DNA from 4 places in the Nitrincola salilacus genome. Region 3 is predicted to be linked to each of the others. Evidence: predicted binding sites of a transcription regulator. Region 3 holds the regulator's gene; each other region holds the start of a gene.

What was found. Region 3 encodes sigma-54, which starts transcription at its own class of promoters, with help from an activator protein. Its sites were predicted from a motif close to TGGCACNNNNNTTGCTNT; they were not measured.
Region 1: ACK3CJ_RS03540 (benzaldehyde dehydrogenase) is a predicted target of sigma-54. The motif match lies at 3,113-3,130, and genes of this name have one in related genera.
Region 2: ACK3CJ_RS19415 (flagellar basal body rod protein FlgF) is a predicted target of sigma-54. The motif match lies at 2,430-2,447, and genes of this name have one in related genera.
Region 4: amt (ammonium transporter) is a predicted target of sigma-54. The motif match lies at 3,169-3,186, and genes of this name have one in related genera.

Annotation. Positions count from the first base shown of each region.
Region 1 is NZ_CP176580.1:767,804-775,594, forward strand. It holds gene ACK3CJ_RS03530 (hypothetical protein) at 2-526, shown strand; gene ACK3CJ_RS03535 (sigma 54-interacting transcriptional regulator) at 1,120-2,913, opposite strand; gene ACK3CJ_RS03540 (benzaldehyde dehydrogenase) at 3,199-4,680, shown strand; gene ACK3CJ_RS03545 (DUF1302 domain-containing protein) at 4,785-6,431, shown strand; gene ACK3CJ_RS03550 (DUF1329 domain-containing protein) at 6,456-7,791, shown strand, end outside.
Region 2 is NZ_CP176580.1:4,211,200-4,218,990, reverse strand. It holds gene ACK3CJ_RS19425 (flagellar hook assembly protein FlgD) at 1-341, shown strand, start outside; gene ACK3CJ_RS19420 (flagellar hook-basal body complex protein) at 356-2,314, shown strand; gene ACK3CJ_RS19415 (flagellar basal body rod protein FlgF) at 2,529-3,269, shown strand; gene flgG (flagellar basal-body rod protein FlgG) at 3,374-4,159, shown strand; gene flgH (flagellar basal body L-ring protein FlgH) at 4,240-4,920, shown strand; gene ACK3CJ_RS19400 (flagellar basal body P-ring protein FlgI) at 4,950-6,041, shown strand; gene flgJ (flagellar assembly peptidoglycan hydrolase FlgJ) at 6,043-7,110, shown strand; gene flgK (flagellar hook-associated protein FlgK) at 7,173-7,791, shown strand, end outside.
Region 3 is NZ_CP176580.1:3,525,779-3,533,569, forward strand. It holds gene ACK3CJ_RS16305 (KpsF/GutQ family sugar-phosphate isomerase) at 42-1,013, shown strand; gene ACK3CJ_RS16310 (KdsC family phosphatase) at 1,013-1,549, shown strand; gene lptC (LPS export ABC transporter periplasmic protein LptC) at 1,550-2,116, shown strand; gene lptA (lipopolysaccharide transport periplasmic protein LptA) at 2,103-2,615, shown strand; gene lptB (LPS export ABC transporter ATP-binding protein) at 2,618-3,343, shown strand; gene ACK3CJ_RS16330 (RNA polymerase factor sigma-54) at 3,387-4,976, shown strand; gene hpf (ribosome hibernation promoting factor) at 5,031-5,321, shown strand; gene ptsN (PTS IIA-like nitrogen regulatory protein PtsN) at 5,349-5,813, shown strand; gene rapZ (RNase adapter RapZ) at 5,817-6,674, shown strand; gene ACK3CJ_RS16350 (HPr family phosphocarrier protein) at 6,706-6,975, shown strand; gene yjgA (ribosome biogenesis factor YjgA) at 6,993-7,538, shown strand; gene ACK3CJ_RS16360 (carbon-nitrogen hydrolase family protein) at 7,568-7,791, opposite strand, start outside.
Region 4 is NZ_CP176580.1:2,340,446-2,348,236, forward strand. It holds gene ACK3CJ_RS11195 (diguanylate cyclase domain-containing protein) at 1-254, opposite strand, end outside; gene ACK3CJ_RS11200 (sensor domain-containing diguanylate cyclase) at 617-3,019, opposite strand; gene amt (ammonium transporter) at 3,269-6,733, shown strand; gene ACK3CJ_RS11210 (translocation/assembly module TamB domain-containing protein) at 6,783-7,791, opposite strand, start outside.

The DNA of each region.
Region 1 (7,791 bases), 2.1 Mb from region 3:
TATGCGAGTGATTAATCAACAGTTAGCCAGCCAGCTTCTAGATCCATCCGGTATCAGAATTGGTGATTGGAATGAGCTGCTATGCAGTCTTCAGCTTGGAGGTGTATTACACCGGTCGTACTCACCCCCAGCAGAGGCACTCGAATTGTATGTTGCTGCACATCGGCTTGCGCAATGGGTGATCTCTGGCAACTGGACTTTATTGCAAGTTGATAACTCGACATCACCCACAGAAGATGAAATCGCTGTTTTTGAAAAGCTTATTTTTAACGGTGAACAATCTTGGGATGTGGCGGAACAGCGCACGTTTTTACTTGAGGGAGCAGAGCGACTGTCAACTTTGGTGCTGCTAATTTACTTCGCACTGCTCTTCACATGGCATATTCATCTAGCATCGGAAGCCTCATTGGAGGGGCGGCGTCTTGCGCTCCAAGATGGGGGGGCTTATTTCTACGGAAATGATTCTACTCTTCAAGATGCTGATGAGCTGATTGTCAGTTTAACCACTGCACCCTTAAAGCTGTAAACGAGCAGATCCGCTGCGAACCCTTCACAACATGATCCGCAGCTTGGTGCTGCGACTGATTATACAGTAAGTCTTAGCCCAGGTGTGCCAGCGAAAAGCGTGCCCGGAGGGGGCTTTATCATAGAATGGATTTATTCACCTTCAGAGGTGTTTAGAAAGTAATGAAAATCCCTTGTTATAAAAGAATCAATATTCCTGTTCTAATTTTAGGAGTCGCCTTGCTTGTTGGGGCTGGTGTCATCATCCATACAGGCAAAGTCCGACTTCTACAATTGGGTGATGAAAGGTATATCCTTGCCTTTATTCAGTTATTTTTTGGTATTCTCTGTGTTGCTTTGTCGACTCAGCGCTGCTGGGGCAAGAAAAACAACCTGTAAAAAAGATCTGTATCTATCACCTGGTTGTGTGCACCTACAAAGCAATACATCGTTTTGGATGTAGTGGACGACGCGGGAAGGTGGTGCTTCGTCAGGGGCATTTCCACTTTGGAAGTCAACGCTTTGGAGTTGAGCGAGCTGGCAAAACTCTTTTCACGTTGCGCGGATGAAATGGATTAAGACGAGGGCTGGGAACATGAGCATTTGTCAGATTATCTACCCCTCATCCTGATTACCCTCATTAATCTTCTTCATCCGGTAGGCAAGTCGCGAGCGGGTTAATCCCAGCAGTCTGGCGGCGGCTGACAGGTTGCCGTCAGACTGGCGGACCGCCTCGCTGACCAGCAGCGCTTCCAGCTTGTCGAGGGAGGGGCCGACTGCGTTGGCTGGGGCGAAGCGTCGAAACTGTTCCAGGGCCGATTCTTCGCTGTCCTGACTCAGCTCTCCTTCTGAGCTGATGGTGTACAGCAGTGCTCGGGTGGTTTCTTCATCCCGGAACAGGTGAGATAGGTCGATAAGTGATCCATCTTCGGCGGCGATGACACCCCGCTCGACAAGATTCTGCAGCTCCCGGATATTGCCGGGGAAGCGGTAGTTGAGCAGGGAGCGCATCGCTTTCAGGGTAAAGCCCCGGATGTTGCGCTCGTGTCGCTGGTTGTAGTACTCAAGAAAGTGGGACAACAGCAGTGGTATATCGTCACGCCTCTCTCGCAGGGGGGGCAGCAGAATCGGAAATACATTAAGCCGGAAAAACAGGTCTTCGCGAAACTCCCCTCTGGCGACCGCTTCGCGCAACTCGACATTGGTTGCGGCGACCACCCGTACATCGACACTGATGAGGCTGGTACCGCCGACACGCTCTAACACCCCCTCCTGTAATACTCGCAGTAGTTTACCCTGGGAACTTGGACTGAGTGTGGCGATCTCGTCGAGGAACAGGGTGCCGCCATGGGCGCGTTCGAAGCGGCCGGGGCGTGATATTGTGGCACCGGTAAAGGCGCCTTTGTCGACACCAAACAGCTCTGACTCGATCAGCGTTTCGGGAATGGCGGCGCAGTTGATGGCTATGAATGGCTCCTCTTTGCGGGTGCCAATTTCATGCAGCATACGGGCAAACAGCTCTTTGCCCACACCGGATTCGCCGGTAAACAGTACGGTTGCACGGGTGCTGGCAACCCGTCGCAACATGTGGCAGGAGGCAATAAAGGCGGAGGATATGCCTATTAACTGACGTTCACCCAGAGCCGGCAATTGAGTGTTTGCAACCGGCAACGGCGCGGCGGCAGGTAGCGATCCTGATCCTGTATTGCTCTGACTGACAAAATCTTCAGCATTCAGATAACGCAGATCTTCATCGACATCGCCCCACTTCTCTACGGTCTTACCGATCACGCGGCAGGTGGAGTGTCCCATCGAGCGGCACTCTACCTCCCGGAATACCGTCAGACGCCCCAGCAGTGTGGTCACGTAGCCCATGGCATACCCCAGTTGCATCCAGCATGCGGGTTCGGTTCCTATGCCGTAGGCGGAGATATGTTCATCATCTTCGCTGGAGTGATGCCACAGAAACTCGCCATCGTAGGTGCCTTTTTTCGGATCGAACGCAAAGTGTATGGTTTCAACCTGCACCACTCCCTCCAGTGAGTGCAACTGAGTGCCGGCAAAGAAGATCGCTTCGGGATCGGCATCGGGCCAGCGCTCCCGCACCAGTTGTGCATCCCGCACTCCGGAACTGTAACCCGCCCGGGTCAGTAGTCCCCTTGCCCGCTCAATACCCAGGCGTTCGATCAGCTCGCGCCGCAGGCTGCCCAGCGTTGAGTTATGCATCAACACCATCCGTTGGCCGTCCAGCCAGATACGTCCGTCTTTAGGTGAGAAGTGCAGATGCTCAGACAGTTGACCAAAATCCAGGCCTGAGCCTTCGGTGAGGTTGTCACTGTCGCCCGCTGGTAGTTCAGCAGCGGGCGTTTTTGGCAGATTCGGTTGACCTGAAGCGGGAGTGGAAGGCATCGGGTTGTACTCATCTTATCGTTATTTTTAACAAAAATATTAAGTGTTTCTGCAGTATTTAACAAACTTATCAATTGTTATTGAATTAAACAATTGTTGTGCACTGCAATTAGAAATTAAAACTTCCGCTCTATAACAGCCTGTATTTGCATGCGCTATGTGGATGTTGCGTTGCAATAAAAAGAGCCTCGAAAAAATCTGGCACAGCGATTGCTCTATCGAGATAAGAATAAAAAAATCCGTCCTGATCTGTATTTGGACGGGCAACACGCTGGAGGTTCTATTGTGTCGAATGTAGATGGTGACTCAGGTTTGTTGAGTTCCTCCCACTGGGAGGGGCTGATTTTCGATGGTAGCTGGAAAGCAGCTAACGGTGGCAGTGCCGCAGTGATTGAGCCGGCAACAGGAGTAGAACTTACCCGAACCGGTATGGGGGACGCTGCCGACATCTCTATTGCTGCGCGCAGTGCGGCTGAAGCTCAGGCTGAATGGGTGAAAATGCCCTGTCGTGAGCGGGCAGAGATTTTTTATCGTGCTGCTGAAATCCTGCAAAAAGATTTTGAATCGGCAAGAACCTGGATCGCCCGCGAAACCGGTGGTCTCTTTGCCAAGGGCGAGCATGAGGTGCGCGAGGCTATAGTGATTCTGCGCCGGGCGGGATCGATGCTGCTTGATCCGAATCAGGGTCTGGTGCTGCCTTCGGCATCTGGCACGCTTTCCTTTGCCAAGCGCCAGCCTCTGGGTGTTATCGGGGTGATCTCGCCGTTCAACTTCCCTCTGATTCTTTCTCTGCGTGCGGTTGCGCCTGCGCTGGCTGTCGGTAATGCCGTGGTGCTTAAGCCAGATCCGCGTACTCCCGTGAGTGGCGGTTTCATTATCGCCCGCGCATTTGAACAAGCAGGGCTGCCAAAAGGCCTGTTGCATGTGATTCCTGGCGGGGCTGATGCCGGTGAGTCGCTGTGTACCGATCCTCATGTGCGCATGATTGCTTTTACCGGGTCGACTGCAATCGGGCGTCGCGTCGGTGAGCTGGCCGGACGCCATCTGAAAAAAGTGATGCTTGAGCTGGGTGGCAAAAGCCCCCTGATCATTACCGAGGATGTTGATCTTGATATAGCGGCCAGCAATGCCGCCTGGGGAGCCTGGTTCCATCAGGGGCAGATCTGTATGGCATCAGGAAAGATCATTGTGCATGAGTCGATTGCACAACAACTGATTGAGCGCCTGGTAGCTAAAGCCACTCACCTGCCTTTCGGTAATCCCGTGGATGGCAATGTAGCGCTTGGGCCGATCATCAATCGCAGTCAGTTGGAGCGTGTCGACGCCATCGTTAAAGACAGTGTTGCCGCTGGAGCCGTGCTGGAAGCCGGAGGAGAGCCTGAGGGCCCCTACTACCGGCCGACAGTCTTGTCGGGTGTTAAGCCCGGGATGCGCGCCTACAACGAGGAGTTCTTCGGACCGGTGGCCAGCATCATCACTTTCCGTGATGACGAGGAGGCGATCAGCATCGCCAATGACACTGAGTATGGACTGGCTGCGGCCGTTATCTGTCGCTCAGTGAGTCGGGCAACCGCAATCGCTGATCGTCTGAGTGCCGGCATGGTGCATGTCAATGATCAGACCGTCAACGATGAATGCATCAACCCCTTTGGCGGGCGTGGCGCTTCCGGTAATGGAGGCAGCATCGGCGGGCCTGCGGACTGGGATGAGTTCTGCCAGTGGCAGTGGGTCACCGTCAAGGATGCTCCGCATGCGTATCCATTTTGAGATCAGTCATTCAGTTTAACCCCTTTAAATCTAGCAACATGGCTGGCGCCCCCCCTTCACGCCACCGTGTTGCAAGGTTTAATTCAAAGCAAAGGAATAACAATATGAATAACAAATTCCGCTTACAATCCATGTGCTTGAAATCTCCAAGGCTGAAGCCACTGGCTGTGGCCGTCTCACTGGCTGGCGTGATGTGCATACCCAATGCACTCGCCTACCAGATCGATACCGGTAACCCCGATATCCGCCTGCGTTGGGATAACACGCTGAAATACAGCAATGCGTTCAGGCTTAAGGAGCGCTCCGATATTCTGGTTAATGATGTTAACTACGATGATGGTAACCGTAACTTTGATAAAGGCCTGATCTCCAATCGACTCGACTGGCTGACGGAAGTAGACGTCCGCTATAAGGATTATGGTGCTCGTGTCAGCGCGGCTGCCTGGTATGACTCGGTTTATAACCGCAGCAATGATAACGATTCACCCTTCACCAATAACTCCACCAGCGTTGCATTCAATAAGTTTACCGATGAAACCCGGGACCTCCACGGGCGTAAAGCCGAGCTGATGGATGCCTTTGTTTACGGAAATTTTGATCTGGGCGATATGCGCAGCAATCTGCGTCTGGGGCGTCACTCGCTGGTGTTTGGTGAGACCCTGTTCTTCGGTGCCAATGGTATTGCAGATGCACAGGGCCCCATCGATCTGATCAAGCTGCTTTCCGTACCTAACACACAGTTTAAAGAGGTGCTGCGGCCGGTTAATCAGCTCTCAGGTACTTTGCAGATCAATCCTGAACTCTCTCTGGGCGGCTACTACCAGTTCTCCTGGGAGGAAACCCGTCTGCCGGGTGTGGGTAGCTATCTGTCAAATATCGACTGGGCAGGCCCCGGCACTGAGTCGCTGCTCGCGGGGCCCGGTGTGCTCTGGAAGCATACCTCCGATGTGGAACCGGATGATTCCGGACAGTTTGGTCTGCAGCTGCGTATCGCTCCGGAAGAGAGTGATTTTGAGTATGGTCTCTACTATGCCCGTTATCACGCCAAGACCCCTTCTGGTTTCTACTTCGATCCGGTAGGGCAGAGTATCCGTACCGTTTATGCTCAGGATATTGACACTGTGGGTGCCAGCGCCACGACCTCTATCGGTCAATTGAATCTGGCTGCTGAGGCGTCGATGCGCTTCAATGCTCCACTGAACAGCGATCCGCAGATCTCCATCGGCCAGACGGCTGATAATGATGACAACATCCTCTATGCCGTGGGTAACACCGCTCATGCCAACCTCTCTGGCATATTCGTGTTGCAGCCAAACGCTTTATGGGATGGTGGTGCACTGTTGGGTGAGCTGGCGTGGAACCGGGTTGTTTCCATCGATAAGAACCCGAATGCGCTGGATCCTAATACCACGCGTGATGCCTGGGCGATGCGGATGATCTTTTCACCAGCGTACTTCCAGGTGTTGCCAGGTCTTGATCTCGAGCTGCCGGTCGGTCTCGGTTACAACTTCGGAGGCCGTTCCGGTGCTGTTGCCAATATGAATGGCGGTGCATCTAACGGTGGTGATTTCAGTCTGGGCGTGCATGGAACCTATCGCAATACCTGGAAGTTTGGTGCCAGCTATCTTCGCTTTCTGGGTGATGAATTCAGTTTCGTGACGCCCCAGAACTCAGCGGCTCCAGCTCTCTCCTTCAAGCAGACCCGGGGTGATCGCGACTTTCTTTCGTTCTATGTCCAGCGCAGTTTCTAACCGAATTCAGTGGAGATAAAAATAATGAAAAGAACACTAAAAGTACTAGTTACAAGCATCACGCTGGCTCTGGCCTCGCAGTTGTCGCTGGCTGCAGTCGATGCGCAGACCGCTGAGCAGCTTAATACCACACTCACTCCATTTGGCGCAGAACGGGCAGGAAACGCAGATGGCACTATACCCGAGTGGCAGGGCGGCTATACCAGCGTTGCTGAGGGTTACAAAAATGGTGAGCCACGTCCGGATCCCTTCGCCAGTGACAAGCCGCTGTTCACCATTACTGCAGCTAATATGGATCAGTACAGTGATCAGTTAAATGATGGGCTCAAAGCCCTGTTTATGAAAAATCCCGATTTTCGCATGAACGTCTATCCCACTCAGCGCTCTGCAGCCGCACCGCAGTGGGTATATGACAATACATTTAAAAATGCCACCAGTGCTGTGCTGGCGGCAGATGAAACATCTGTCAGTGGTGCTTATGGTGGCATCCCCTTCCCGATACCTGCAACCGGTGCCGAGGCGATGTGGAATCATCGTCTGAGCTGGTCCGGAGAGTCGGTGGAGTTTGCATTGAAAACCTACATCGTCACCGCCGATGGACGTCGTGCACTGGCCAGTGAAGGCGATGAGTTGATGCAGTTTCCCTACTACTACAAAGAGGGTGATATCGCCAGCTATAGCGGCGTCAGCCAGCTAGGTCGATTCATTGTCACTGGCCCTGCATCTAAGGCAGGTGAGGCGATACTGGTACATGACCCGTCTGTTGCGGATAAAGGCCGTGCTATCTGGCAATACCTGGTGGGTCAGCGCCGGGTGCGCAAGGCGCCATCGGTTGCCTATGATACTCCTGATTTCGTGACTTCAGGTGTCGGCCTGTTCGATGAGGCATTCATGATGTTCGGGCCTATTGATCGCCATAACTACAAGCTGATGGGCAAAAAAGAGCTCTTTATTCCGTATAACAACAACCGTGCTGCTCAGGTGAGTATTGATGAGCTGATGGGCGAGAATTTCCTCAATCCGGATATTGTCCGCTGGGAATTACATCGGGTCTGGGTTGTTGATGCTGAGCTCAAGGCTGGCATGCGTCACACCGTTCCCAAGCGCACCTACTATATCGATGAAGACAGCTGGAAAATTGTCCTGTTCGATGGCTGGGATGCGAAAGGCGACCTGTGGCGCATGAACTACTCCCTGACCTATCTGGTACCTGATCTGCCAGCCTTGGTAACCAATGTGATGTGGGGCGGTTATGACCTGCAAACCAGTGCTTACTATTTTAACGCTGCGATGAACGGTGGTACCCCTCACTACCGGGTACGCGAGCCTGTCTCTGAAAATACATGGAGTCCGGTAGAGC
Region 2 (7,791 bases), 690 kb from region 3:
TGACTGAGGATCGTGCCGTCAGGGGCATGGTGCCGCTTGAAACCAGCGTGTCTGATCTGAAAGTGTCAGTCTATGACGGTGCAGGGAATCTGATAGATGCTGTGAATATGGGAAATCAGTCTGCAGGTGAGCATAACTTCGCCTGGGCTGGTTTGGATATGCCTCCAGGAAAATATCGTTTTGTTGCAGAGGCACGCCAAGGTGACGGTGAGTATCAGACAGTAGAGAGTTATATCGCACATACCGTCAACAGTGTGACGCTGGGGCAGAACGGTATCGGTATGAAAGTTAATACAGATGGCGGTTCGGTTGGTATCAACGACGTCAGACAGATTGGATAAATGAGAGGTTAGCCATGTCATTCAATACCGCCATTACAGGTCTCAAAGCCGCCTCAACCATGCTGGATGTTACGGGCAATAATATTGCCAACACCAGTACCGTCGGGTTCAAGTCATCACGCACTCAGTTCGGTGATATCTATGCGACATCGGTTGTCGGTGCTGGATCGAGCAATACACCGGGCTCTGGTGTGACAGTATCCAATATATCGCAGGACTACAGTGCCGGTACTATTGAGTTCACGAATAACAACCTGGATCTGGCGATCAATGGCTCCGGTTTTTTTCAGCTGGATGATGGTCAGGGTGGCGTAACGTATACCCGAGCCGGTAACTTTGAGCTGGACAAGGATGGTTCCATTGTTTCGCAAAGCGGTAAGTTTTTGCAGGGTTATGGGTTGGATGAGCAGGGAAACCGTCTACCGATCGGTAATCTGGCGGTGACCCAGAAAGAGAGTCCGCCAAAGGCAACGGAAAGCATTGATCTGTCTTTCAATATTGATGCTCGGGAGGATGCTTCCTTACTGCTGCCCAACTATGATAAGGATCAGCCGGGCTCTTTCACCTACACAACAACCGTGCGTACGTTTGATAGTTTGGGTAATGAACATACCATCAAATACAACTTTGCTGAACAACGACCGGTGCGTGAGTATTTCGAATTCACGGTCGGTAATATTGATGATGTGCTGGTCTCGGGTCTGGATGTGTCTACCGCGGGTGCGCTTGATCCCGCCAAGCTTGAGGCGTTGGCCGCACGCGATAACAGGATCGACCCTGAGTCTTTTACACTGGTTGGCGGTGTACTGCGTTTTGAACTGAACGCCTGGGCTACGGATGCCGGTGATGTTGTTGTCACAGAAGCAGCCACTGCTCTGATACGGGATAATGCGGCGACCCCACACAGGGATGCCAATGAGGTGCGAACCTATGATATCACGCCGGGGGGTGATGGTACGATCAGTCTTGGGGGAGTGAATATCACCGTTGACAGTACTCAGTCTCAGCAGGAGATCGCTGAGGCTATTGTCGCTCGTGAAGCTCAGATTCTGGATCGTAACCCTGCAATGGAGTCAGTCCAGATAGTGCAGACCGGCACTAACTACCAGATTCAGATCCGCTTTAAGGCTACTGAGGGTGATATTCCTGCTGATCAGTACCGTCCCTCAGTGACAACTGATGCTGGCTCGCCGTCTGAAGTAGGGTTTGGTACTGCGCTTCCAGCCGCAGGCACGACTGCAGCAGCTGACCCGAATGAGCTGATAGAAGGTGATAATTCCTTCCTCGGTTTTTACAGAATGTATGCTTACCTGAATGGTGAGGAGATTCTGGATCTGGGTAAAATCCGTGACTGGGGTGAACCTGGGGGCGGTGCCGAGGTGCTGGGTGGTGGTGGTGAAACAGAGGTGGGTCCGATCCTGATTCAGTTCAATCCGACCAATGGCCTGTTACGCTCCATCAATGGAGAGGCGTTCCCGGCAGGTGGCCAGGTGCCGCAGATCACTATTTCAGGTGCTGATCCGGCCAACCCATTGACGACCATTCAGTTGGATCTGACTAACTCTACCCAGTTTGCTTCTGCTTCCATCGTGAAGAATCAGCAGCAAGATGGTTATACCAAAGGCGACCTGATCGGCGTAACCTTTGCCCCAACCGGTGAAATGATCGCTTCTTTCAGTAACGGTCAGAATCAGTCTCTTGGTGTTGTTGCCTTTGCGACCTTTGAAAACCAGAATGGTTTGCAGCCGAGCGGTGATACCGAGTGGATCGCGACTCTGACTTCAGGTAATGCGATTCTCAACCCACCTGGTACCGGTCTCAACGGTACATTGCGTTCAGCGTCGCTGGAGCAGTCCAACGTGGATCTGTCGACCGAGCTGGTCAACCTGATTCAGGCGCAGCGTAACTTCCAGGCCAACTCTAAAACGCTGGAAACCGCGAATAACATTACACAGACGATTCTGAATATCTGATCTGATTTTCTGAATCCTTACGGGTGGCTCGGCACATGACTGCTGAGTCACCCGTTTTCGTTTTATGCCCTCTTTTCCCTATAGGCTCTGCGTGCGTCATTACGTCATTGCGTTATGGCACAGACTTTGCATTATTTCTTTGTAAATACTCTGGGCGGCAATTTTTTACCTTAGCTGCTTACCTTAGATGCTTACCCCAGAGACAGGAGAGATAATGGATAAATCACTGTATATCGCCATGACAGGAGCCCGAGAAAATATGCTCGGACAGCAGGTGCGTGCCAACAATCTTGCCAATGTCACCACAAATGGTTTCAAGGCGGATTTTGAGCAGGCACGGGCGATGCGGGTCTTTGGCGACGGGCATGCCTCACGCGTGTACTCCCAGAGTGAGCGCCCTGGTACGAATCTCAGCAGTGGAGCATTGATTGAAACCGGACGCAATCTGGATATCGCTATTCATGGGCCTGGTTGGATTGCCGTGCAGTCCCCTGATGGCACGGAAGCTTACACCCGCGGTGGGGAGCTGCAGATCAATGCCGCCAATGAACTGGTGACAGGCAATGGTTTGCCGGTTCTTGGCGCGGGCGGGGCGCCGATTGTATTGCCGCCGGCACAACAGGTAGATATCTCCTACGATGGTGCCATTACGGTTCGCCCTCAGGGTGACCCTGCGGCAGCCCTGGTTCAGGTTGATGTGATAAAAACGGTCCTGCCGGAACCGGGTACTTTTTTCAAAGGGCCGGATGGCATGATGCGTACAGATGACATGGTGCCTTTGCCGGTTGCTGCGGGCGTACAGTTACGCTCCGGCTATGTCGAGTCCAGTAATGTCAATGCGGTCAATGAGCTGACATCCATCATCAGCCTGTCGAGGCAGTTTTCGATGCAGGTGAAAATGATGAAAAATGCAGAAGAGAATTCGAGCGCGGCTGGCCGGATACTGCAGAACTGATTTGGCAGGACGGATGTGGCAGAACAGGTTTGGTAGAGAAGGTTTATAGGTACTTATTGCGTCAGGTATGGCGCTGAGTCGATAACAGAATTGGAGTAGATGTCATGCATGGTGCCTTACATGTTGCTAAAACCGGATTAAGTGCGCAGGACACTAATCTGAAGATCATCTCAAACAACCTGGCTAACGTCAGCACGGTTGGGTTCAAGAAAGATCGGGCGGTTTTCGAAGATCTTATGTATCAGATCCGTCGCCAGCCGGGCGCACAGAATGCTGAAGATGCTCAACTGCCCTCCGGTCTGCAAGTCGGTAACGGTACGCGTCTGGTCAGTACACAGAAGATGTTTCAGACCGGTGAGATGCAGGTCACCGATAACTCATTCGATATGGCGATCAGTGGTGGAGGTTTTTTCCAGGTGCTGCAGCCCAACGGTGAATTAGCCTATACCCGCAATGGCCAGTTTCACCTCAGTAATGAAGGGCAGATAGTGACTGCGGAAGGCTTTCCGCTGGAGCCGGAAATAAACGTACCTGAGGGGGCTGTCCAGGTATCGATTGGTGTGGATGGAACGGTTCAGGCTGTCATAGCGGGTGAGGTTGAGCCTCAGGATCTTGGACAGATAGAGCTGGCCAATTTTATCAATCCGCAGGGTTTGCAGGCAACTGGTTCAAATCTGTTTATCGAGACGGCCGCCAGTGGTGCGGCTCAGGTGGTCATTGCAGGCGAAGATGGCACTGGCTTTATCAATCAGGGCTGGATAGAAGGCTCCAACGTGAATGCGGTTGAGGAGTTGGTCAATATGATCACGACTCAGCGTGCTTATGAGATCAACTCAAAAGTGATCTCAACGGCTGATCAGATGCTGTCGTTCGCGACCCAGCAGCTGTAGTCAGTTTTAGTTAGCAGGTTTGGATAGCAGGTCTGAATAGCAGGGTTAAGTGAGTTGAATAGGGTGATGAGGTACGTGGCATGACAAGGGTTATCAGATCGACGCTGATGTTACTGGCAATCCTGTTGCTCAGTGGGTGTGTGAACAGCCCGCCTAAACCGGATAACCCTTACTATGCACCTGTGCAGCCACAGATGATGCAGGCACCGAAGCCGGTAAACGGAGCGATCTACAACGCTTCGACAAGTGTAGGTCTGTATGGTGATGGGCGTGGGCATCGTGTCGGTGACATCATTACCGTCAATCTGGCTGAGCGTACACAATCATCGAAAAGTTCGAGTACATCCGCCGACAAGAACACCAGTGTGAATGTCGGGGCACCCAATATCGGTGGTCAGGATCTGGCACTGTTTGGCAACCCACTGAGTGCATCAATCAGTGGAGGTAGTGCGTTTGATGGTACTGGCTCATCGGATATGAGCAACCGTCTGAGTGGCAATATCACCCTGACGGTACATGAGATCTATCCCAATGGAGTCATGCTGCTCAGGGGTGAGAAGTGGTTGACGCTGAATCAGGGGGATGAATATATCCGTGTTAGTGGCTTGGTACGGCCTCAGGACATCAATCCGGATAACACTGTTGACTCCACGCGTCTGGCTGATGCCCGAATCTCCTACAGTGGTACTGGTGCGACAAATGATGCGAACGTGATGGGCTGGGTATCGCGCTTCTTTTTCAGCCCGCTCTGGCCCTTTTGAAGCTGGCCATTTTAACAGGAGATATGTGAATGAAACGCATACTGATCACCGTGCTACTGGCGAGCCTCTATTGTTCATCAGCCTATGCTGAACGCCTCAAAGATCTGGTGTCGGTATCCGGCGTTCGGAGCAACCAACTGGTGGGTTATGGATTGGTGGTAGGCCTGGATGGAACAGGTGATAAAACCAACTTCACCTCCCAGACCTTCCGTAACATGCTGAATAACTTCGGTGTGGCTATTCCGCCGAATATCAATCCCAACTCCAAGAATATCGCTGCAGTTGCCATTCATGCTGATCTGCCACCTTTCGCTAAACCGGGTCAGATGATCGATGTAACTGTTTCAACCATCGGTGATGCCAAAAGTCTTCGAGGTGGTGCTTTGTTGATGTCACCACTTAAAGGAGCGGATGGTGAGGTTTATGCGATGGCCCAGGGCAGTCTGATAGTCGCGGGCTTTGGTGCCGAAGGGCGTGATGGCTCCCGCCTGTCGGTCAATGTACCCAGCGTTGGCCGTATTCCCAATGGCGCGTCAGTGGAGCGTGTGGTGCCGAATGCTTTTGCACAGGGTGACAGTCTGATTCTGAATCTGAACAACCCGGACTTCACTACGTCTCGCCGTGTAGCTGAGCAGATCAATGGCCTGCTTGGGCCAGATGTAGCGGCATCTCTGGATGCGACATCGATCCGAGTCAGAGCCCCGCGCGATGCATCGCAACGTGTATCTTTCCTGTCGGTACTTGAAAATCTGGAGGTGCAGCCTGCAGAAGAAACGGCCAAGATCATTATCAATTCACGCACCGGTACCATCGTCATTGGCCAGAATGTGCGGGTATCCCCCGTGGCTGTGACGCATGGCGGTCTGACAGTTTCCATTACGGAAGAGTTTGATGTCGATCAGCCTAATATTCTGGGGCAAGGACGAACAGTAGTAACTCCTCGAACGGGTATCGATATTGAGGAGGGGTCCGGCAGAATGTTTGAGTTTGCACCAGGTACATCCTTGCAGGATATTGTCGAGGCCGTTAATCAGGTGGGAGCAGCGCCAGGCGATCTGATGGCGATACTCGAAGCCCTTAAGCAAGCCGGTGCGCTACGCGCCGAGCTGGTGGTGATCTGATATGGATATTAATAAGTTCGGCCAGGCCAACCCACAGCTCTATACCGATCTGAATCAATTACAGTCACTGAAAACCAAGGCTAACAGTGATGAGAAGGCTGCACTCAAAGAAGCGGCACAACAGTTTGAGCAGCTGTTTCTGAGCATGATGCTGAAAAGCATGCGAGAAGCCAATGCGGCGTTCGGTGAAGACAATATCTTCAACAGCAGCGAGACAGAGCTCTTTCAGGATATGCTGGATCAGCAATCCACCCTCAATATGGCTAAGCAGGGCGGAATAGGCCTGGCGGATGTGCTTGTCAGGCAGCTCAGTCAGGGAATGGACATGCGTCCGGCAAAAGATGATGACGATGACAGCACCAGCAGTAAGTCTGACACAGAGCAGATGTTGAATCGTGCATTTGATTCAACAGCCAATGCGGCGGCATCAGCAATGCTGGGCCGCATCTACCAAAGCAGCAAGTCCGATGAGTCAGCTGAAATAGAAGCTGCCGAAGCACCAGATACTCAAAAGCAGGTTCAGGAGAGTGGTGTAGTAACAGATGAAACCAACCGTACCAGTGAATCTCTGCCAGGCCGCTTTGAATCACCGGAAGAGTTTGTTGAGGCTCTGCTGCCGCTGGCTGAGGCTGTTGCTGGAGAGCTGGGTGTCGATCCCAAGGTACTTCTCGCACAGGCCGCACTGGAAACAGGCTGGGGGCGGTTTATCACTCAGGATCAGCAACGCAGCAGTTATAACCTGTTCAATATCAAAACCGGCAGCCGCTGGGAAGGTGATCAGGTGCGTGTGTCGACTCTGGAATATAACCAGGGTATCCCTCAGCGAGAGATGGCTAACTTCAGGGCTTATGAATCCTATGAGGATAGCTTCAGGGACTATGTCAGCTTTCTGAAGAACAGTCCCCGTTATCAGATAGCGCTGGAGCATGCCGATAACCCGGCACGCTACCTGCAGGAGTTGCAGGCTGCGGGATATGCGACAGATCCGGCGTATGCGGACAAGATAGAAAGGATTTTTTCCGGCGCAGTGTTGGCGCAGGCCGGAACCGGTACGGCTCAAGAAAGTTAATCGCTGGCCGATAACAGGACAGCAACGTTAAAGCAGTTATTGTGCTGCTGCGGGAGTAAGAGATGGCTTCATTATTGTCAATTGGTGTTCAGGCGGTTCGTGCCAATCAGGCGGCGCTGGGCGTTGTCGGCAACAATATCTCGAACGTCAATACACCGGGCTATACGCGCCAGATTCCTCAGTTTCAGAGTGAGTTGGGTGGTGGTGTCAGGCAGGAGGCCACACAGCGCATTGCAGATAAATTCATCACCTCTCGCGTTTGGGCGGATAACTCCCGTTTTGAAGCAGCCAAGTATTTTGAAGGTATGGCGAACCAACTCGATAATACATTGGCCAGCGACAGTACCAGTCTGTCTCTGAAACTGGATGATTATTTCGCAGCCTTGCAGGGAGCGAATGATGATCCTTCATCGCTGACCAACAGAGAGCTCTTCGTTGCCGAAGCCAATGCAACCGTGCGCCGCTATAACGATCTGCATCAGCGCATCTCGGAGCAGAGCACGACGATTAATACCCGTATTCGTGAATTGGCAGAAGAAGTCACGAGCCAGGCTCAGCAGATTGCTGACTATAATGACCGTATACGTATTGCGCAGGCGGCAGGAAAGGAGTCTTTTGAGCTGCTGGATCAGCGTGATGAGGCGATCAAGGAGATGTCATCACTGATCGATATTCAGGTCA
Region 3 (7,791 bases):
AGCTGCCGATTCAAGCCAAGTGAGAGGCGAACCGATACTGCATGACAGAATTCAACTTTCTCGAAACCGGAAAACGCACAATAGAGATTGAGCGAGAAGCCGTTGATCTCCTGCTGAACCATCTGAATGAAACATTTGTACACGCCTGCGAGCTATTGATGCAGTGCAAGGGCCGTATCATTGTGACCGGCATGGGTAAGTCCGGCCATATCGGCAACAAGATCGCCGCCACACTGGCCAGCACAGGAAGCCCGGCATTCTTTGTTCACCCTGGCGAGGCCAGCCATGGCGATCTCGGCATGTTCACCGGTCAGGATGTCGTGCTGGCAATTTCCAACTCAGGTGAAACATCCGAGGTCGTGACCATACTGCCTCTGATCAAGCGGATGGGGGCCCCTCTGGTCAGCATCACGTCCAACCCCGAGTCAACTCTGGCCAGAACAGCTGACATCAATCTGCATGTTCCTATTGAGCGCGAAGCCTGCCCGCTCAATCTTGCACCGACTTCCAGCACAACCGCACAATTGGTGCTCGGCGATGCGCTGGCCATTGCGCTGCTTGAAGCTCGCGGCTTCAGTGCCGAAGATTTTGCCATCTCTCATCCGGGTGGAAGCCTGGGTCGACGACTGCTGTTAAGGGTTGAAGATATCATGCACAGTGGCGATGACATCCCGCGCGTGACGATCTCGACACCGATCCGCGAAGCCTTGATGGAGATCACCCGAAAACGCCTGGGAATGACCGCCGTGACGGATGACAACGGCGTACTCAAGGGTATTTTCACCGATGGTGACCTCAGACGTACTCTGGATCAGGAGATAGATCTCAAGCACACGGCCATCATCGATGTCATGACAGTGGGCTGCACAACCGTGCAGGCCCATGCGCTGGCTGCCGAAGCACTGAAAGTGATGCAGGAGCGCAAGATCAACGCGCTGTTGGTCACTGATGCTCTGGGGGTCCCGATCGGCGCACTCAACATGCATGACATGCTGAAAGCGGGAGTGATCTGATGACACATGATCTTTCCACTGCATTGATCAACCGCCTTAAATCGGTTCATCTGGTCGCTTTTGATGTCGATGGCATCCTTACCAATGGCCAGCTTAATTTTCTGGCTAATGGACAGGAGATCAAGTCCTTTAATACGCTGGATGGGCTGGGCATCAAGCTGCTCCATCAGGCTGGACTGGAAACTGCAATTATCACAGGTCGCAGCTCACCTCAGGTTGAGCTGCGTGCCAAGGCGCTCGGCATCACCTACCTGATGCAGGGACGCGAAGATAAGCTGGCCGCATTGAAAGAGATCTGGACCGACACCGGACATTCTGCCGCTACAACCGCTTATATAGGGGATGACTTGCCGGATCTGTCTGCCATCATTACAGTGGCCTTTGGCGCAACCGTCCCTGATGGCCACGCCCTGGTACGCCAGGAAGCTGACTGGTGCACCAGCCGTCGTGGTGGAGAGGGAGCTGCTCGCGAGTTCTGTGAAATCATTCTTGCCGCACAGGGCAAGCTGCAGGCGCTTTTCGAGGAGTACCGCTAAGTGTTTTCATCGATTCGTCTGCGCATTCTGCTGGCGCTGCTGATCATGGTACCCTTACTGTTGTTCTGGGGGTTCTTCGGCATCCCGACCGAAACGTCATCAGAAAGGCCTCCCCTGCCAGATGAAGTGGACTTTTTCATCCGTGATGCCCGCATACAGCTATTTGGTGTTGACGGTCAGTTGCAACAGGAGATCACCACTCCCTTGGTGCAACACCTGCCAGGCCTGGAACAGGTGCAGATGATGACACCTGTGCTGACCCAGAGTCGAGCAGACGGATCGGTGCTCGAAATCATAGCCGATGAGGCCTGGATGCTGGACGATGAAAGCAAGATTGAACTTGCAGGGGATGTACAGGTTATTGATAATCCTGTACAAGGCACACCCATTATCATGACCACAAGCGTTCTGGCCCTGTTTCCACCACAGGACTTCGCTTCGACAGAAGCAGCCGTAACTCTTACAGATGGCCAAAGCCGCACAGATGCCATTGGTATGCAGGCCTGGTTCAGTGAGCGACGTGTTGAGCTGCTATCAGAGGTAAGAGGTATTTATGTCAAGAATTAAACAAGTGGCACTATTGTGCCTGAGCAGTTGCTTGCTTCTGGCAAACGCTGCACACGCCCTGCCGAGCGACAAAGATGAACCTATCTACATCAGTGCAGATCAGGCCAGCATGAATGAGCAGACAGGCGTTACCATCTACAGTGGCCGCGTTGAAATACGTCAGGGCAGCATGCTGCTGCTGGGAGACCGTGTAGAGCTGCGTCGTTCATCCGATGGCGAAATTGAACGCATCATCTCAACCGGCACCCCTGCTGAGTTCCATCAACAGCACCGCGAGGGGCAGCCACTGACCAAAGCTTACGGCCAGAACATGAATTACCACGTTACACAGCAGCAGGTCACCATCACCAATCAGGCCCGTGTGGTTCAGGGTAACGACAACTTCACCGGCGAACGTATCGTATACAACATGGATCAGGCGGTTGTGGATGCATTCGGTAGCGAAAGTGGTGGGCAGCGTGTTGAAATGGTCATTCAACCCAGAAGCAGTGGAAACTGATTATGGCAATGCTTGAAGCACTCCATCTGGCCAAGAGCTACAAAGGCCGTCAGGTTGTGCGTGATGTATCACTCAAGATCAGCCAGGGAGAGATCGTGGGTCTCCTCGGCCCCAACGGCGCAGGCAAAACCACCTGCTTCTACATGATTGTCGGTCTCGTGGCAGCGGATGAGGGCCATATCCGTATCAATCAGGATGATGTCACAGGCATGCCGATGCATGGCCGTGCACAGCGAGGAGTCGGTTATCTGCCTCAGGAGCCCTCGGTTTTCAGAAAGCTCAGTGTACGTGATAACCTGATGGCAATTCTGGAAACACGCAAGGAGATGAGCAAGGCCGATCGTGAAGAGCAACTGGAAGCACTGCTGCAGGAGTTTCATATCACGCACATCCGCAACAGTCCCGGTATGGCGCTGTCGGGTGGCGAAAGGAGACGCGTCGAAATTGCCCGGGCACTGGCAACAGAGCCCACCTTCATACTGCTGGATGAGCCATTTGCCGGCGTTGACCCCATTTCGGTCAATGATATCAAGCAGACGATTCGCCATCTGCAGAGTCGCGGTATAGGAATTCTGATCACCGATCATAATGTCAGGGAGACACTCGATATCTGTGAACGCGCTTACATTGTCAGTGAAGGAGCCATCCTCGCAGAGGGAGATCCCGAGACAATCATGGCGAATAAGCAGGTCAGATCAGCCTATCTGGGCGAACAGTTCAGGCTATGATGACCACTATCCACCGTCTAACCTCAAGTGATAATACTGGCATATGAAACAAGCGCTACATCTCAAGATTGGCCAGCATCTCACGATGACACCTCAGTTGCAGCAGGCGATACGGCTGCTGCAACTGTCGACGCTTGATCTGCAGCAGGAGATACAGCAGGCGCTGGAAAACAATCCACTGCTGGAGGTCAGCGAAGAGGAGCATGAGCCAGAGACCGCGTCGATAGAGGAATCCTACGACACCTCTTACGAAGATGCGCACGAAGACAGCTATGACAGCAAAAGCTACGATGAGAAGGATGAGTTTCAGCCATCCGGTAACTCAGAGATTGTCAGCAAGAGCAATACGGAGAGTACTGACAGTCGGGCCGAGAGTGATGACAGTTTTGACGGCCCGGATACCGACAGTGAATGGAGCGAACAGATCCCCTCTGAACTGGCTACAGACAGCAGTTGGGATGACACATACCAGCAGCAGAGCAGTAGTGCATCATCCGACGACTGGCCAGACAACGAGAATGATACCCGCGAAGACACCCTGCAGGACCATCTGAACTGGCAGTTAAATCTGACGCCAATGAGCGATGCTGATCGCATGGTCGCTGAAGCCATCATTGACGGCATCGACACCGATGGCTACCTGAAGGTTTCAACCGAAGAACTGCTCGAGCAGTTCAAAGAACAGGAACCTGATTATTTTGGCGATGCCGAGCTGGATGAAATAGAAGCCGTTCTGCATCGTATCCAGCAGTTCGATCCTCCCGGCGTAGCGGCTCGCGATCTCAGTGAGTGTTTGATCATCCAGCTGCGACAGTTTGGATCCTCGCTACCCTGGGGCAAAGAAGCGATAAAGCTGGCCTCGGATCATCTGCCGCTTCTGGCAAGCCACGACTATCGAAGCCTGATGCGTAAACTGCGCGTCAAGGAAGATGATCTGCAATCGATCATCTCACTGATTCAGTCACTGAATCCGCGCCCGGGCTCCAGCATCATCTCCAGTCAATCTGAATATGTGATCCCTGATGTCATTGTCAGCAAGCACCGTGACGAGTGGATTGTTACCCTGAATCCTGACACCTCGCCAAAACTGCGCATCAACACTCAATACGCAGATTTGATCAGAAGGGCTGACAACAGCGCCGATAACAACTATCTTAAAAGTCATCTACAGGAAGCTCGCTGGTTCTTGAAGAGCCTTCTCAGCCGCAATGACACACTACTGAAGGTTGCCAGCGAAATCGTCGAAAGACAGCGAGATTTTCTGGATTTCGGTGAGGAGGCAATGAAGCCCATGGTGCTACACGACATTGCGGAAGCTGTTTCCATGCATGAGTCCACCATTTCCAGGGTCACCACGCAAAAGTTCATACATACACCGCGCGGCATCTTCGAGCTCAAATATTTCTTTTCCAGCCAGGTCACGACTGCTGACGGTGAAGGCGCCTCCTCCACCGCTATTCGTGCACTGATCAAGAAGCTGGTTGCAGGTGAAAACAGCGCAAAACCACTGAGTGACAACAAGATCGCTCAACTGCTGAAAGAACAGGGCATTAACGTCGCAAGGCGAACTATCGCAAAATATCGCGAAGCGCTGAGCATACCACCTTCTAATGAGCGCAAGCGTTTGCTTTAATAACAAACAGGCACAGAACAAACCTTATCGTGCCTGACAACAAGGAGAAGCCTTATGCAGATTAATATCACTGGCCATCATGTAGAGCTGACTGATGCACTGACCGAATATGTGCATGCGAAATTTGAAAAGCTGGAGCGCCATTTCGATAACATTACCAATGTTCAGGTTATCCTCACTGTTGAAAAAACCCGCCAGAAAGCAGAAGCTGATGTACATCTAGCAGGTGGAGAACTGTTTGCGACAGATGAACAGGATGACATGTACACCGCAATTGATGGGCTGGTTGATAAACTTGATCGGCAGGTTATCAAGCACAAGGAAAAAATGAAGTCTTTCAAATAACCCACTAACCAAGACCGACATTACCCTATGCATATCTCCGAGCTGCTGACCGAATCCAGAACACTATGCCACATGGATGCGGCCAGCAAGAAAAGAGTCCTCGAACTGGCCAGCGATACCCTCGCTGCCCAGATCGAAGGACTGGAAACTGAAGAAATCTTCAGTGGTCTGCTTAATCGCGAAAGACTCGGTAGCACCGGGATAGGTGATGGTGTGGCAATTCCGCACTGCCGCCTTCCCGGCTGTGAACAAGCGCTGGCGCTGCTCATAACACTTGAGCAACCCATCGACTTCGATGCGATCGACAACCGACCGGTTGATCTGTTGTGCTGCCTGCTGGTACCGGAAAATGAAGCCGCACAACATCTTCAGACTCTGGCCAGCATTGCCGAACTTTTCAGCAACAGCGATGTGCGTGAAACTCTGCGCAACTGTACCGACAGTCACTCGCTTTATCAGGCGCTGGTGGCCACCTCGGGTAACGGGAGTTAACAGATGAAACTGGTCGTCCTCAGCGGCCGCTCCGGCTCGGGCAAAAGCACCGCCCTGCAGGCACTGGAAGATATCGATTTTTACTGTATCGACAACCTTCCAGCCCTGCTCCTGCCGGAACTCATTGGTCAGATGTTGTTGGCGCCAGATCGTCCTGAACGATTGGCCGTCAGCATAGATGCCCGCAATCTGGTCAGCAACTTGCGTCAGGTACCGGATATTTTGCGCAGTATCAGCCAGATTCCAGATCTCAGCAGTGAAGTTATCTACCTTGATGCCGGTGAAGCCACTTTGCTCAAACGCTTCAATGCCACTCGCCGTAAGCATCCGCTGACCAGCAGTGGTGCGGGGCTGAAAGAAGCGATCGAAAAAGAGAGACTACTGCTCGAACCGATTGCCAGCCTGGCTGATATTCGTATGGATACCTCGAGGCTGACGCTCTATGAGCTGCGCGACTCCATCAAGCTGCGTGTTGCTCAGAGACCGGAACAGTCGTTGTCGTTGCAGTTTCAATCCTTCGGCTTCAAACATGGCCTCCCCCTGGATGTAGACTTCACCTTCGATGTCCGCGCTCTTCCTAATCCCTACTGGATCCCGGAACTGCGTCAATACTCAGGGCTGGACACCGAGATCAAGGCATTTCTCGAGCAGTCTGAGGAAGTAAAGGAGATGCTGGATGACCTGCGAGGTTTTCTGGAAAAATGGATTCCCCGTTTCGCACGCGATAACCGCAGTTATCTCACCATCGGCATAGGCTGCACCGGCGGACAACATCGCTCCGTGTATATTGCCGAGTGTCTTGCTGGTCATTTCAGTCAGCATATGGATAATGTGCAGGTACGCCACCGCGAACTGACCTGATCACCGACAAGCCAGAGAACCCTACAGCAACATGATCAAAACCTCCCTGACCATCATTAACAAGCTGGGCCTGCATGCGCGCGCTGCAGCAAAGCTGACGGCAACAGCCAGCCAATATACCTGCGACATCAAAGTCGAGAAGGAAGGACGTGTTGCTGACTGTAAAAGTATCATGGCGGTGATGATGCTGGCGGCCAGCCAGGGCACAGAGCTGACCTTTCATCTTGACGGCGATGATGAACAACCGGCAATTGAGGCGCTTGAGACTCTGATCAACAACCGCTTCGACGAAGCTGAATAATTCTGGAAAGATGACTGATGAGTAAACGCAAGGCAGGAAACGAGCATCTGGAGCACGACGAATCCGAAGAGATCAGCAAGTCGGAGATCAAACGCCAGATGCACGCGCTGCAGGAGCTGGGTAAGAAGCTCTCTGAGCTTCGCCCGGACCAACTGGCAAAAGTATCTATGAGCGATCATATGCGCCGTGCGGTTGAAGAGAGCCGACGTATCAGTTCCCACATCGCGCTGAAGCGACATATGCAATACCTCGGTAAACTGCTGCGTACCGAAGACAACGAAGCGATACAGATCGCTGTGGACATGTTTGATGCCTCGACCCAAGCGCATAATCAGCGCTTCCATGCTCTGGAGAACTGGCGTGAACGCCTGATCACGGGTGACAACAATACCATACAGCTATTTATCGACGCCTATGCAGGATGTGACATCCAGCATCTGCGCCAACTGATCCGCAATGCTCAGCGCGAAAGGGAGCAGCAGAAACCTCCGGCACATGCGCGCAAACTCTTCCGTTATCTGCGCGAGCTGGATGAACTGGAAGATGGCACCCAGGAAAGCTGATCTATTGCTCCTGGCAAGCTTAAGCCTTTTCAGTCACGCCTGTGCTGCTGCACAGGCATGCGCTGCCTGATCTGAGCAAGATATTCGAGATCAATGTCAGCCATAACCAAAGCGGGCCCCTGCTTGCATCTGGCGAGTACCTTACCCCATGGGTCTACAATCATCGAATGCCCCCAGGTCTCGCGCGTCTCACTATGACGACCTCCCTGATTGGCTCCCAGCACATAGCACTGAGTTTCACAGGCACGCGCCC
Region 4 (7,791 bases), 1.2 Mb from region 3:
CGCAGGAAGTCGGCTGTTTCGGTCCATGTCGCCCAGTCATCCACCTGGACATCCAGGCCATCCAACTCGTTGGCAAAGCCCGCATGAATACTATCCAGCTCACGATGTTGCAGCTCTTCAGCCTGTTCAATGAATGCTGGGTACATCACAAGTAAGCGCACTGCGAGCACGATTAATATCATCAGCAGGCAAATCAGTGCCGTATTGATCAGCACAAACGTACCAAGCGAGAGATTACGCTTAGTATTCCTCATTAATAGTGCCAGAAACGTCTGATAGATGAGCGTAAGGACTTGCGACAGCAACAGATACGAAGCATCCCATCTTCCTGATATACATACCACATCAAATATTAACCACTTATTATTTTAGTTGGAGGATAATTAACCAGAAAGAGTAGCCTATTTTTTCTGTATGTCCATCATGAAAAATTATTTTACGTAAAAAATGCACACAAATGCATATTCGCTATTGCAAATGATAATACATCGTATTATTATTAAATCTCATTGACAGGTCGAACATCTATCCGTTCAGGGTAGTCTGTTCATGGTGCTTGCACCATATTCAGCCGCAGATCTCTGGCAGGGTCTGCGGTTTTTTTATGCCAACAATCTTATACCACCACCTTTGATGTCACGACTACCCTATTGCGGCCAAGATGTTTGGCTTCATAGAGAGCTGCGTCAGTTCTTGCCAAAGGGGTGTCAACATTAAGATCTGTTATTGAGAGTCTGGTCAGGCCAATACTGACTGTCACCCTGAGATCAGTACCATCAGGTAAAGGGATGACTGTCTCTTCAATGGTCGATCTAAGCCGCTCTGCAAATTGAAGTGCCCCTTCAATATCTGTACCGGGAAGCGCAATCGCAAACTCCTCGCCACCCAACCGTCCGATAAAATCAACTTCACGTAAGCTGTTCTGACACACCTGACTGAAGATTTTAAGCACTTCATCACCTTGAGCATGGCCGAAACGGTCATTGATCGATTTAAAGTGGTCAATATCCAGCATCAGCAATGAGACAATTGCATCATAACGCCGCGTGCGTAGAAGCTCTTGAGTCAATCTGTCGAGGAAATAACGACGATTGGCCAGTCCTGTGAGTGTGTCGGTTGTGGCGAGCCTTCGCAGTTCGCTTTCACGCTGCTTTCTGAGCGTGATGTCACGATATACCCAGAGTACACCCAGGTGCTCACTGCCTTCACTGACAGGAAGAAAGTCACGTTCCATGGTGCGTCCGTCGGCAAAAATCACTTCATCGTTGAATGAAGGCTGTTTCATCTCCAGAAGTGAATCCATCTGTGTCTGCTGTGTTTCTGGTTCATCAAATGCGCTTATGCTTTCGGACATGAGCTTTCTGGCATCGGAACCGACCAGGGTTCTCATGTTTTTTTCAAACCTGAAAATTCGACAATAGGCTGTATTGACCAGAACAACACACCGACGCTCATCTTCTATCATCAGTGCACCGGGAAAGTCCTCAATAATCAGTTCCAGTCTTTTGCGTGTGACTCTGAGTTTTTCTTCTGTCTCCTGCTGCTCGGTCACATCTACAAAGCTACCCACGAGTTCAGTTGCTACACCCTGTTGATTGCGAACAACCTTGCATCGGTCTTCCAACCAGAGCCAGTTGCCCAATGCATGATAGAAACGATAGCGACGGACAGTTCGATCATCTTCCCACTGAGACCAGTCTGCCTGAATTGTGTCCTTGCCTACATCATCCGGATGAATGTTGTCACTCCACCAGTTTGGGTTGGCATACACCTCATTCACCTTGTAACCTAGCTTGTGCATCACGTTCGGTGCAATGTAAGTCACTTTATGGGTTTCCAGCGAGACACTGTAAGTGACAGCAGGAGACGCAGCCAGTAATGAATCGAGCTGAGTATGTGTTTTCTCAAGCTCTTCTGTCGCTATATCTACACGATGTTGCAGCCCCTTGCGCATCAGATTCAGCAGCCAGATAACCAGTGTAGTGGCAACAAAAAATGCCACAAGGAGGGATAACAACAAGTAGCGTTGATTCTTCCTCCAGCTACTGATCAACTCAGTTTTATCCTGCCACATGATAACAGTGCCGACAGGCTCACGACTCGGCTGCTGCTCGCCAAGGAAATCCCGCATTGGAAATTGAGTCATAAGATATGTTTTCCCTTCCCACTCCAACAGTGATGTATTGAGTGCAAAGCCGGATTGTTGTGGTGATATCAGCCCATTATCCAGCCAGGTCAATAGGTCCGGACGTGTACTTGCTTCAATATAACAGCGACATTCATGGTTAGAGGTGCGCTCCTCTGGATCAAGCTCATCCCAGGAAACCGCGTCGCGCGCATGATGACTGAGTGTGACGGCAATGCCAGCACCGAGATCCCGATCCAGTCGTTCAATCATATCATCCAGCGAGGTGCCTGCTTCGAGCGTGCCAACATACTCCCTGTGGCCATCTGAAAACTCATAAAAGAACGGCACTACGCCACGCAATCCTGAGTAAAACCGCCCTATTTCAAACCCGGTTTGTGCTGTCAATGTATGATTGGTTGCCGCCAGAATTGGTCTGACATCACTGAGTTTGTCGCCGAACTGATCTGGCACGTGCACGCGAAGAAATGAAGTGGAGTCCGGTGGAAGATGAAAATGCAGTTGCCTGAGGCCAAAGCTATTCTGCATTGATATCCAACCATCTGACACCTGTTGAAACAGCGCTGCCCTCAAGCGTGCCGACTCCTCAGCTCCCCGACCTCCACCCTCTGCTCTGACCATGTTGCGGGCAGCGAAGAACAGCTCTTGAACCTGAGGGTCTGATGTGAAGACAGAAGCGAGTACAACCATCTGCTGGCTCAGGTTACTGATTGAGATGTCATACGCGCTTTTCAGCGACTGAGAATCGCGTTGCAGTGATGTTTCCAGGTCATTGCGATTGATTGTCTGAAACAGAAAGAAAATGGCTATGAAAATCACTGCCAGCAAACCGCTGACCTGAAGAATGACCGGAAATAAGGGGCGACTACGCATCTAGGCACCATAACAGAATGAAAAACCTATATTGCCCGAAACAGATAGTGCTATCCATCTATACAAAAGATAGACACTAAAGATGAAAAGTATAGCTACATTACCAGTGGAGTTCCGGGTCAGGCATAAGTTTTGGCATAAGTAAGTTCTGGCATAGAAACTGCTACTTACTCATAGAGCAGTCGTTTCCATGCGAAGATCTGATCCATGCACCTTGTTGGGTCGATCAGTGTCCATCAGGGGTGATCGATGAGCGAAAATGAGGCATTGAATGCTTTATGGCTGATGATTGGCGCAATACTGGTGCTGATCATGCAAGGTGGGTTTCTCTGTCTGGAATCTGGCCTGACTCGAAGCAAGAATGCCATCAATGTCGCACTGAAAAATGCATTTGATCTACTCGTCGCAGCGATGCTCTTCTGGTTATTCGGCTTCGGTATCATGTTTGGTGACCACCAGCCAACAAGGCTAGATACACAATGGCTTGCCGCTGACTTCAGTCAGGATGACAGTGTCTGGCATGCGAGCTTCTTTTTCTTTCAGCTCACCTTTTGCGCAACAGCTGCCACAATTGTATCCGGTGCCATTGCCGAGCGAACACGCTTTATTACCTATATTTTTTTGACGATTCTGATAAGTCTGGCGCTTTATCCTGTATTCGGTCACTGGGCCTGGAGTGGTGTATTGAATGCGGATTCAGGTTGGCTCGAAAAGCTTGGCTTTGTTGATTTCGCCGGTAGCACAGTCGTACACAGTGTGGGTGGATGGGTGGCCCTGGCAGCTGTGATTGCTGTTGGACCTCGACAGGGGCGCTTCAAAAAGAACAAAGTCAGGCATATCCCCGGCAGCAACCTTCCACTGTCGATGCTGGGCATGATCTTCTTTATCATCGGTTGGATAGGTTTTAATGGTGGCAGTACCCTGGGGTTCAGTAAAGAGATACCCGGCATCGTTGTGAACACGCTGATAGCTGCAGCCAGTGGCGGTATTGTCGGCATGCTGATGGGACATGTTTCGATCGAGCGAAACCAGACCACGCCGCTGACTATAAATGGCACGCTCGCAGGGCTGGTTGCTATCACGGCGGGATGTCATGCCGTCAGCACTCCGCATGCCGCAGTCATTGGTGCAATCGGTGCAGTTGTCATGGTGATGGCTGAAAAATGGATGCTGCGCAAAAAACTGGACGATGCCATTTCAGCAGTGCCTGTCCATCTTGCTGCCGGTATCTGGGGAACGATTGCCGTTGCACTACTGGGAGACCCACAACGGCTTGATACCGGGCTGACACAGTTGCAGCAGCTTCAGGTGCAACTGATGGGAATTGTGGCCTGTGCGCTGTATGTCTTTCCGTTGGCATACCTCTTTCTGATGCTGCTCAAACGATTCATTCCCCTGCGCGTAACTGAGCAGGCTGAAGAGGATGGGCTGAATGTTTCTGAGCATGGTGCCAGAACCGAACTGAGTCAGCTGCTGAATGCAATGCAGTTGCAGGAGCGCATGGGGGACCTGAAAGCCAGGGTGCCAGTGGAGCCCTTTACTGAAGTCGGTCAGATAGCCGCTCAATATAATCGTGTGATGGCAAACCTGAATCGCATGGTGACGCGCACGCGGTTGATTATCCGAGATATGCGTGATGGTGTAATCACCTTCTCAAAAACAGGTGTCATCACCAGTGCAAACCCGGGCATGGAGCTTCTGTTCAAACGAACCAGTGATGATATGGTTGGACAGCCTGCCGGAGCCCTCCTCCATGATGACACGAGCAGACACTTTCCCGGAACCGCACTGGCCGATCTGCTACCGAGACTGGCATCCAGCCACCATGAAGGTCCTCACGAACTGGTGGCACAAGACAGCCAGGGGCGTTCGTTCGCAATTGAGGTCACAACGGCTGCCAGCCCGACAGATGATGGTGTTCAATACAGTGCCGTGATCCGTGACATCAGTGAGCGCAAAAAGATGGAAGCCCGGTTACACCGCCACTCAGAGTTAGCACAGGTGACACTAGAAGCGATTACTGAAGCTGTTGTTACCTGTGATGATGCCATGAAGGTGATATATCTTAATCCGATGGCATCACGTCTGACCGCCTGGGGGCAGCAGGAGGCATTTGGTTTGCAAGTGGATGAGGTGATCCAGTTGTATACTCGCGAAAATGATCCTGTTTCACTCTCATCTCTATGCAACACACAGGACGCACCGTCAGACGGATCTGGACCATCTGGTGTAGCTGGGCCCTCTGGTGTAGCTGGAAAGTATCATCAGTTCTCTTTGGTCAATCATCATGGCGAGCGAGCCGAGATACAGCTGAATTTTGCTCCCCTGCACGATCATCTGGGGAAAAGGATTGGATGGGTCATTGCGATTCAGGATATTACCCAGCACAGTCATTTGCAGGCGCAGCTGACCTTTCAGGCGGTGCATGACACACTAACGGGCCTGATCAATCGGCGCGAGTTTGAACGCAGACTTGACGCTTTGATCAGCGAAGCGCAGCTAAACAACTCTGAACACCTGCTTTGCTATCTGGACCTGGATCAGTTCAAACTGGTCAATGACTCCTGTGGTCACCGCGCCGGAGATGTACTACTCAAACAGCTTTCAGGACTGTTGAAGCCTGTTCTGCGTCAGAGTGATACGCTTGCCCGGCTGGGGGGCGATGAGTTCGGAGCCCTGCTCTCTTTCTGCCCACTCGAGCAAGGAGTGGAGCTTGCCGAGTCACTTCGACAGGTGATTGCCGATTTCCGATTCTCATGGGAGGGGCAGGTGTTCTCGGTTGGCGTGAGTATAGGCATAGTGCGTATAAATGCACTTTGTGGCACGCTCGATGAGGTGCTGAGCAATGCGGATACCGCCTGCTATACCGCTAAGGATCTTGGGCGTAACCGCGTGCATGTCTATGAACCTGAAAATCAGGAGGTGATCGAACGACAAGGGCAAATTCAATGGGGAAGTCGTATACAGGATGCGATAGATCACGACAGTTTCCGGCTTTTTTTCCAGACCATCAGGCCACTGGATAAGAACAGGGCCGACATACCTCATTACGAAATATTGATCCGATTACTGGACGATAAGCAGCATATCGTTCCTCCCGGTGCCTTCATTCCTGCCGCTGAACGCTTTGGGCTGATGCCTCAGATAGACCGTTGGGTAATACGCAATACACTGGCCTGGATGGGTGATCAGATCAGGCAACATGGTGCCCCTCTTTTCTGCTCAATCAACCTCTCGGGTACCTCAATCGGCAGAGAGGATGTGCTGGAGTGTATCCGCGAGCAGGTCAGGAAGCACAGAGTACCAGCCGAATATATCTGCTTTGAAATCACTGAGACGGCCGCCATGTCAGATCCATCTCATGCCGGAAGTTTTATTCAGGAGTTGAAACAACTGGGATGCCAGTTCGCTCTGGATGATTTCGGCAGCGGCTTGTCATCCTTTGGCTATTTGAAGCTGTTACCGGTCGATTACCTGAAAATAGACGGTATATTCATCCGCGAGCTTGCCGAAAATGTGATTGATCAGGCGATGGTAGATTCCATCAACAACATCGGTCATATCATGGGCCTGAAAACCATTGCCGAGTGTGTGGAAAACGAAGAAACTCTGAACATTCTACAGACATTGGGGGTGGATTATGTGCAGGGTTATCATATCTCCCGTCCTGCACCACTGGAAACCCTCAGCAACGTCAGGGTAATGCCACGCTGAACATGTGTTCAACATGGTATTACCCTCGTTTTGCTTTCCAGGTTGAAGATTATCTCTCCAGCGTGAACAGAACGTCAGCACCACTGCCGACACTGCTGCTCTGGGACTCAATTTTCCAGCGAGAGGTTAATTGATAGCTGAGCATCAGCATATCCACCGACTCCAGAAGGCCGATGCCGTAACGGATATAAAGTCTGGGTGTGAGATATTTACCAATAAAGAACGCTGATTCACCACCTGCATTGGTATCAAACCCCAGTTCATCAAGACTCAAGTTGTCTCGCAACTGATCGGTAATCGCATTGCCACCTTGCATCCCCATTGCCATGGCGGCCTGCATCATCATTGATTGTTCAGCAGATGATGTGGAACCCGGCCCTCTGCCTAGAATAAGATAGGAGAGAATACTGCTATCTGGCATGGCCGGAACAGAGTAGAGAGTCAGATCCGGTTGCCGCAGTGTGCCCTGAACTCTGGCACCGGCCTCCACGTCCTCAACATGGCGGCTGACCAGCATATCGAAGCCTGGATTATCAATCGGCCCACCGGTGTAGATCAGGCCTCCACGCTGTATGTTGAGATCCTGCCCATATAGGCGATACTGACCACTTTCGACCTGGATGCTGCCGGTAGCTCTGACGACATCAACCCCCTCATCGATCACATTCAGGCTTCCTATCAGTCGGCCTTTGAAGCCGAACGCATCCACTTCAACAGAATCCCCCAAGACCAACCGAAGGTTAGTTCTGATTGGAAGCCCGACACCTGCTTCCTCTTCTTCACTTCCTACAATGACAACATCGGAAGAGCTGGAAACAGCACTTTGTGACAATTCAGGAGGCGAAATTCTCGCAAAAGGTACAGTCAGACTACCACCCAGACGAATATCCTCATCTGAAATAACCACCTCAAGATCCGGCGAGATCAGCACATGAATGTCGCGAGTGTGCATGGCTGTAAAGTTCTCACCCGCAAGCTCTATATTGCCGGTCAGCGCTGTCAGATCAAACTGTCCAGCCAGATTGATCGTGCCGTCACCGGATGTCAGCCTGCCATCG